One region of the Bordetella genomosp. 10 genome, then DNA from elsewhere that is predicted to be linked to it. Evidence: predicted binding sites of a transcription regulator. Region 1 holds the regulator's gene; the other holds the start of a gene.
What was found. The regulator FliA, encoded in region 1, starts transcription of late flagellar genes. The targets are predictions, from matches to a motif close to CTAAAGTTTNNNNNNNNNNNGCCGNTA.
Positions count from the first base shown of each region.

Region 2: the regulator FliA is predicted to act here: its motif matches at 1,871-1,897, upstream of CAL29_RS16200 (flagellar protein FlaG).

Region 1 is NZ_NEVM01000005.1:30,665-35,023, forward strand. Features, by position in the region: gene flhC (flagellar transcriptional regulator FlhC) at 56-637, opposite strand; gene flhD (flagellar transcriptional regulator FlhD) at 697-1,020, opposite strand; gene CAL29_RS16485 (RNA polymerase sigma factor FliA) at 1,467-2,222, shown strand; gene CAL29_RS16490 (FliC/FljB family flagellin) at 2,416-3,696, shown strand; gene CAL29_RS16495 (glycosyltransferase family protein) at 4,159-4,359, shown strand, end outside.
Region 2 is NZ_NEVM01000002.1:1,588,161-1,592,519, forward strand. Features, by position in the region: gene CAL29_RS16190 (SPOR domain-containing protein) at 1-403, opposite strand, end outside; gene folC (bifunctional tetrahydrofolate synthase/dihydrofolate synthase) at 510-1,820, opposite strand; gene CAL29_RS16200 (flagellar protein FlaG) at 1,955-2,350, shown strand; gene fliD (flagellar filament capping protein FliD) at 2,474-3,898, shown strand; gene fliS (flagellar export chaperone FliS) at 3,906-4,319, shown strand.

The DNA of each region.
Region 1 (4,359 bases):
AAGCGTGGGTTACAGGGGAATTTCGGCGGCTTTTGAGGTTATTGGGCGGAAATCGTCACAGCCCGACGACGTCGGCGGCCACCCCCGCGCGACGTCCCGCACGCTCCTTGGCGGCCGCGCGGGTCTTGCCGGCGCGGGGAGGCGGACGGCAGATGGCGCAGACGAAATCGCCGCGCGGATCGTGCGCGTGGGCGATGAAATGTCCGCCGCACTGCCGGCATTCCGACAACTGCAGCATCTTGCCTTCGAAGAAACGCACCAGCATCCAGGCGCGGGTGAAGCTGAGGACAGGCTCGCCACCTTCGCCGTCGCGCACGCCGTTATGTTCCAGATACAGGCGGTAGGCATCGATGATGGCGCGGATGCCCTTGCTGCCGGTGTTCTCGTTGAGGAACTTGTAGACGTTGTAGAACAGGGAGGAATGGATGTTCGGCAGCCAGGTCATGAACCAGTCCACCGAGAACGGCAGCATCCCCTTCGGCGGCGAGCAGCCGCGGATCTCCCGGTACAGCCGCGCCAGGCGGTCGTGGCTGAGGTTGGTCTCGGACTCCAGGACTTGAAGCCGCGCGCCCAACCCGATCATGGCGCTGGCCAGCAGGATTTCGTCGGCTTCTTGAGATACGCTTTTGGTCGCCATGGGCCGTTACAAACCTGACATATGTAGAAGATAAGAAAAAGTAACCGGTCGTCGGCGCTTCAGGCCAACTGCTCGACCGGTTGCTTCGCCAGGAGAATCGTGGCGTGCGCCTGTTGCAGCGCGCCGCCCAGCACGTCGTGGGTCAAGGCCGACAGCAGGCTGTAGTCGTCGAAGCGGAAACGGCACAGCAGGGAGCTGGAGCTGGCCAGCTTGACCAGTTGCGCGGGCGAGAGGCGCAGCAGGATATCCGCGACCTGGTCGCTGAAGCCCAGGCGGAACATGGCCGAGGCATAGTCATCCCGCAACATGCGCTGAGCCAACAAGAGATAGGACAAATTGACTTCGCGGATGTCGGCGAGCAGAGAATTCTCAGTCTGTTTCATGGGTCTTCCGTTGATCACTTTCGAAGGGCTAAGGAGGCTGGCCGTGTGAACTGAGCAAACAAACGTTACATACGACACATACGATTCAACATCGAGGTTGCGAAATGTGTCCTTTGTTCGCAAACGTCAGAGAATTTACCACGGGTGCTGTCATTTTCTATGTCAAGTATGACAAAAATTGTTTGTTCGACAAATATCGCACTTCAAGGATATATATGGCAACAAAGAATTCCCTAGTTTGAGGCAATTCTGTAAATAAGCCTTCAAATGCTTGCGTCCTTGGGGGAATGGATCGGGACGGAATGCCGACAATTGCACGAAGAAGTGAAAAGTCCGCCCCCGGCGCTTTCGCGCGCTACGGGTTGTTCCCAGGTCGTAACAATGTGGCCTTGGGACAACAAGGGCGGGCGCTCCTGTTGCCCCAAGGTTTCGTAAGTCATAGCGCAATGCCTCAACCCGAAGACAGCCTGGCCGAATATGCACCGCTCGTACGCAAGCTTGCGTTGCAGTTGCTTGCCCGGTTGCCGGCCAGCGTCGAACTGGACGACCTGATCCAGTCCGGCATGATCGGCCTGCTCGATGCCGCCCGCCGCTACCAGGAAACCGCGGACGCGCAATTCGAGACCTATGCCACCACGCGCATCCGCGGCGCCATGCTCGACGAGCTGCGCAACCAGGATTGGCTGCCGCGCAGCGTGCGCAGCAAGGCCAAGCGCATCGAACAGGCGGTCGCGCACCTGGGCCAGCGCCTGATGCGCGCGCCCACCGAATCGGAAATCGCGGCCCAGCTCGACATGCCGCTGAACGAGTACCACGAGATGCTGTACGACGCGCAAGGCGTGCAGATCGTGCATTACGAGGATTTCGGCGCCGAGAACGGCGGCGAAGGCGGCGATTCCGACTGGAGCAACGGCGCCGCGGCCACCTCCTCCGGCGCCAATCCGCTGGACAGCCTGCTGGCGGGCGACTTCCGCCAGGTGCTGGTGGAAGCCATCGAATCCCTGCCCGAGCGCGAAAAGCTGCTGCTCTCCCTGTATTACGAGCAGGGACTGAACCTGAAGGAAATCGGCGCCATCATGGAAGTAACCGAAGCCCGCGTGTGCCAATTGCGCAGCCAGGCGACGGCGCGGCTGCGGGCGTACATGCATAGCCAGTCCTGGCGGGAGATGCCGGGGCACGGGTTGTTGGCGCAGGTGATGTAAGGACGGCCACGCAATGCCGCCGCAATACGGGCACGATAAAAAACTTAGCAAGAAAGGCCTAAAGATCCCAAGGTAGCCGCCGTTATCCAGGCAACGGAATGCTTCGTTGCGGTCAATCCGGGCGATCAACCGTGTCCTTAGCGGCAGCACAGCCGCCTAGTTTGAAGAAGCCTTTCTTTCTTTGGAGCTACTCATGGCCGTCATCAACACCAATTACCTGTCTCTGGTCGCCCAGAACAATTTGTCGAAGTCGCAATCCTCGCTGGGCACCGCCATCGAACGCCTGTCCTCGGGCTTGCGCATCAACAGCGCCAAGGACGACGCGGCCGGCCAGGCAATTGCCAACCGCTTCACCGCCAATGTGAACGGTCTGACCCAGGCGGCTCGCAATGCCAACGACGGCATCTCGATCGCTCAGACGACGGAAGGCGCTCTTTCCGAAGTCAACAACAACCTGCAGCGCATCCGCGAACTGGCCGTCCAAGCCGCCAACGGCACGAACTCCTCTTCGGACCTGAAGTCCATCCAGGATGAAATCAGCCAGCGCCTGGAAGAAATCGACCGCGTGTCCTCGCAGACCCAATTCAACGGCGTGAAGGTTCTTGCTCAAGACAACAGCCTCTCGATCCAGGTCGGCGCCAACGACAACCAGACCATTAACATCAACCTGCAGCAAATCGACAGCAGCACTCTGGGGCTGAGCGGCTTCTCGGTCGCGCAAAAGACTCTCAATGTCGGTGCGGCTGTTACCTCTTTCGGCGGATCGAGCACTGCTGCTCCCGCGACCATCGACGTCAGCGCCGCGGCGACGAAACTGGGTGTCGATGCTTCGACGCTGACTGTTCACAACGTACTCACCAGCGCCGGCGCAGCCACCAGCCAGTACGTCGTGCAATCGGGTGATGATTTCTACGCCGCGTCGATTTCCACCACGGGTGCAGTGACCCTGAACACGACCGACGTCGCCTACACGGATACCGACAATGGTGTGACCACGGCCGCCACGTTGTCGAGCCAATTGGTCCACGTCGGCGTCGACAGCGCTGGGGCGGCCACCGCGTACGTCGCGGTAAGCGGCACCAACTACACGACGGCAGCAACTGCCCTGTCGAACGCTGGCGCTTCGACCAACGTCGCAGCCTCGGCCACCATCGCCCTCAGCGGCGCTACGCCGACGGCGGCCTTCACCTCCGCGTCGACCGTTGACCCGCTGGCGAAGATCGACGCGGCTCTGGCCAAGGTGGATGGTTTCCGTAGCCAACTGGGTGCAATCCAGAACCGCTTCGATTCGGCCATTACCAACCTGAACAACACTATCAACAACCTGTCCGCAGCGCGTTCGGGGATCCAGGATGCGGATTACGCCACCGAAGTCTCCAACATGACCCGAGCCCAAATCCTGCAGCAAGCCGGCACCTCGGTGCTGGCACAAGCCAACCAAGTACCCCAGACGGTACTGTCGCTGCTGCGTTAATTTGAACCTCTGGCTTGGGGGCAGGCCATGGGTTGTATCTGCCCCCTCCTCCGTTGTTCAAGCGTGAAGCCCCTGCCAACTGTCAGGGGCTTCATTCATTTGCAGCCCCCCGCCTGCGGCTCCAATTTCAAAAAGAACATCTCCCGCCCGTCGCCTGCTGTCATCTACACCCTGTTACCTTGGGTATTCAGCGGGTCTGAGAGCGCAGCATAGACCCTTGACAGGTGAAATCAGGCCGATTTCCCTTCTTTTCCTGGCTCTTCACTTCATTGCTTCGGTTTACCATCGGTGTGCTATTGACCTCTTTTATCGGACCCGCACTGTTCGTAGAGGACCAAGCGGACCAAAGAAGCTGAAATGAAACCCATACGCATCGTCTGCGGAACTCGAGCCACCAAGCAGGAGTTCCTCAGCAATACAGCACTAGGCCGGTCCTTACGCCTTCATAAGATGGCGAATCCGATGGAAGTACAACTATTTGCCCAGAATACCAAGGGGCTCTCCTCTATCTACAATTCGGCGATCGACCGGGCGCGCGATCAACCTGCAATTCTTGTTTTTATCCATGACGACGTACAAATCCTGGATTTTTTCTTTTCGCAGAAACTGCGCACCGGACTCCAGCATTATGACGTTCTCGGAGTCGCTGGCAATATTCGCCGG
Region 2 (4,359 bases), on a different contig from region 1:
GCGCCGGTTCGCTCACGGGCGGCGCGGCGGCGATCTGCGAACCGTTGGCGGCGGGGGGATTGCCCGCGGCGGCGCCGTTGGCGGGCGCGGGCGGCTGCGCGGCGCCGCCCTGGCTGCCGTCCGCCGCCGGCGGCTGGGCCGCCTGGGGATCGGAGACCGGCGGCTGGTAAGGCGCGCCGCGATCGGGAATGCGGACGGGAATGTCGTCGCTGACGCGGGCCGGCTCGGAATCGAGCACCATGGGCAGGATGATGACCGCCGCCAGCACCAGCGCAACCGCGCCGGCCAGGCGCCTGCGAGCCCGCGCACGCAATTGCGCGGCCTGCGCTTCGCTGGATACGGAGGGACGTGGCTTGCCCGCGGAAGCGTCGGGGGCGGGGTCTTTCCGTGTAAACAAACCCATGAAGAGCTAATTCCTTGCAGTCGGCGCACACGGCGTGCGGAACCAAGCCGTATCCAATCAAGCCGTATTTCGAGGCGGCAACGCGTATTTCAAGGCGTTTGCCGGATTAGGATTTCCGGCCCAGCGACTGGAGCACGGCAGCCACGGTAAGGAACGATCCAAATACCACGATTCTATCACCCTCGCCCGCCCGGGCGCGCGCCTGGGCATAGGCCTCGACCGGGTCGGCGCAGGCCGAAATGCCGGCCGCCTCGTCGCCCTGGGCGGGGGCGGGCAAGGCCTCGCGCACCCGTTCGGCCAGCGCCTCGCCGCTGCCGCCGCGCGGCCCGGGCAGGCCGGCGCAATACCAGTGGTCGAAACGGCCGGCGAGCTTGGCCACCACGCCGGCGACGTCCTTTTCGCTGAGCATGCCGAAGACCGCGTAGGTGTACGGGTGGAAACCCATGTTGTCCAGGTTCTGGGCCAGCACCGCCGCGGCGTGCGGATTGTGGCCGACGTCCAGGATGACGGTGGGCTGGCCCGGCAGGATCTGGAACCGGCCCGGCAGCGACGCTTGCAGCAAGCCCTGCCGCACCGCCTGCTGCGGCACCGGCAGGCGCTCGCGCAAGGCCTCCAGGGCGGCCAGCGCGGCGGAGGCGTTGAGCAACTGGTTGGCGCCGCGCAGGGCCGGGTAGGCCAGCGCGGCGCGGCGCTGGCCGCGCCCGCCGTAGCTCCACTGCTGGCGGTCGCCGGAATAGTTGTAGTCGCGGCCGAACAGCCAGAGATCCGCGCCGATGGCGGCGGCATGGTCCAGCAGGGTCTGCGGCGGCACCGGATCGGCGCAGATGGCCGGCCGGCCGGCGCGGTAGATATGGGCCTTCTCGTAGCCGATCTTTTCCCGCGTGTCGCCGAGCCAGTCGGTATGGTCCAGGTCCACGCTGGTAACGATGGCGCAATCCGCGTCGACGATATTGACGGTGTCCAGGCGCCCGCCCAGGCCGACCTCCAGCACCACGGCGTCGAGCCGCGCGCCGGCGAACAGGCGCAGGATGGCCAGCGTGGTGAATTCGAAGTAGCTCAGCGATACCTCGCCGCGCGCGGCCTCGACCGCCACGAACTGCTCGACCAGGGCGGCGTCGCTGGCGATTTCGCCGTTGACCCGGGCGCGCTCGTTGAAATCGATCAGGTGCGGCGAGGTGTACAGGCCGACGCGGTAGCCGGCGGCCAGCAATATGGCCTCCAGCATGGCGCAGGTCGACCCCTTGCCGTTGGTGCCGCCGACGACGATCTTCACGCAATCCAGGGACAGGCCCAGGCGCTCGGCCACGCGGCGCGAGCGCTCCAGGCCCAGTTCTATGGTCTTGGGATGCAGCGCTTCGATATAGGCCAGCCATTCGGGCAGGGAACTGGCGGCATCCGGTTTGGTGATCGGCGACATGAGGACGTAACGAATTTGAGGCTGGCGGATTTTAACAGGCGCCCCGCCCCCTAAAGTTCCCGTTCAGCATGCCGTTATCAGGAACGGAAAACCAGATCAACGCGTCGACGACGCAGTGTGTAAGTGGAGTCTTTATGGCTGTCAGCCCTATTGGTACCGCGGCCCTGCCCGTGCAGCAAGCCATCGCAACGCCCGTCCAGGCTCCCTCGCCTGCCGCTCCCGTCGACGCGACCGTATCGGTGCTGCCCGCCGGCGCCACCGCCAAGGACGGCAGCACGGATACCGTCACCTCGGACCAGGGCGCCAGCAAGCTGCCCATCGACCAGGCGCTGGAGAAGCTGAACGAGAAGATGGACGCCTGGTCCACCCAGATGTCCTTTTCGATCGACCAGGACACCCAGCGCGTGGTGATCTCGATCAAGGACAGCAAAACCGGGGACACCATCAAGACCATCCCCAGCGAAACCGTCCTGCAGATCGCCAAGATGATCACCGAGTTCCAGGGCTCGGCCATCAAGACCTCCGCCTGAGCCGGACGTTTTCCCCGCCAGCGGGCGCGAAAGCGCCAAACAGGACCCAGTTATGCCGTTTTCCCGGCGCATAAGCATTTCCGGGAATTTGCAAAAATACGCACCGTAAGAAGGAAACCTCGCATGGCTACCACCAGCTCCACCTCCAGCAGCACCCTTCCCGCCGTCACCTCGCTGGGATCCGGATCGAATCTCGATCTGCAGGGCATTCTGGACAAGCTGCAGGACAACGAGGAAGTCGCCCTTACCAATATCCAGACCCAGCAGAGCGAAATTCAGAGCAAGATCACCGCCTACGGGACGATCAAGAGCTCGATCGCCGCGCTGCAGACTGCCGCCCAGGCCCTAAGTAGCGCCGACACCTACAATGCCGCCAAGGCCACCGTGACCGGCGACGGCTTCACCGCGACTGCGAAGGCGAGCGCTGTGACGGGCACGTACAGCGTGAAGGTCGACTCGCTGGCCACCACCGAAACCCTGCAGACACAGGCATTTTCTAGCCGAACGCTCGCAAATGGCACCGGCGGGACGCTTACCGTTACCCTGGGTACGGGAGACGGCGCTACCACCGCTAGCGTCGACCTTGGCTCGGACACGTCGCTCAACGGCATCGCCAGCACGATTAACGGCAACAGCAAGCTTGGCATCAAGGCCTCCATCATCAGCGACGGCAACGGCAACAGCTACCTGATGCTGACCTCCAGCACGACGGGCACCAAAGCGGCCGTGACGGGAATCTCCGTGACCGGTAACGATACGCTGGCCACCTCGTTGAACTACGGCAGCGACGTCACCGACTCCAAAGTAACCCGCGTGGGCGATGCAGCGACCGATGCAGTAGTCGAAATCAACGGTATCACCGTGACCAGCGCGTCCAACACCGTGGACTCGGCCATCGACGGCATCACGCTGACGCTGACCGAGAAGACGGACACGGCCGGCACGCTGCGCATCACCACCGACACGACGGCCCAGGCCACGGCGATCCAGAACTTCGTCACGGCCTACAACACCGTGGCCTCGCAGATCGCTACCGCGACTGCCTTCGACACGTCGTCCGAGACTGGTTCGGTGTTGACCGGCGACGGCACGATCCGCGGCATCCAGACCATGCTGGCGCAAGCCCTGCGCGTGACCAACAACGGCGGCGCCATTAGCTCACTGGCCGACCTCGGCATCACCACCGACACCGACGCAAAGAACGGCACGCTGAAGCTGGACGTCAACAAGATGACCGAAGCGCTGGTTAACAACTCGGACGACGTGAAGACACTGCTGTTCGGCAGCAGCGGTTTGGGAACAGCGTTCAACACCACCACCACCTCGATCCTGCAGACCGGCGGCATTATCTCTGCCCGGACCGACGGCCTGCAGTCAACATACGACTCGCTACAGGACAACTACGACAGCACCAAGGACCATATCGACGCCGATATCGCCACCTTGCGCGCCAAGTTCGTGGCGTTGGACTCCTTTGTCGCGCAAATGAACAGCACCAGCAGTTATCTAACCCAACAGTTTGCGGCGCTGACCAAGTCGACTTCCTGATCCAATTATGGCTTACGCATCCCGCCGTCCCGACGCAACCTACTCAGTCCGTTCATACAAGGACGTAGGCCTGGAAACCCAGGTTCTCAGCGCCTCGCCCGAACGGCTCATTTCCCTGCTGTACAGCGGCGCGCGGGTAGCCATCGGCCAGGCCCGGCATCACCTGGAAGAAGGCAACGTTCCCGAACGCGCCAAAGCCATCACGCACGCCATGCGCTTGGTCGACGAAGGCCTGAAGCAGGCTCTGGCGAATCCTCATGAAGACGAGCTGGCCGCCAATCTCGACGCCCTCTACGACTACATCCTGCGCCAGTTGGTCACCGCCAACATCAAGGGCGATACGACCGCGCTGGACACCGCCGACCGCCTTCTGGCCGACTTGCAGGACGCCTGGCAAACCGCGGTGGACCGCCCGGTCTAGGCAGACACGTTTTTATCACACCAAGCAACACTGCCGACCG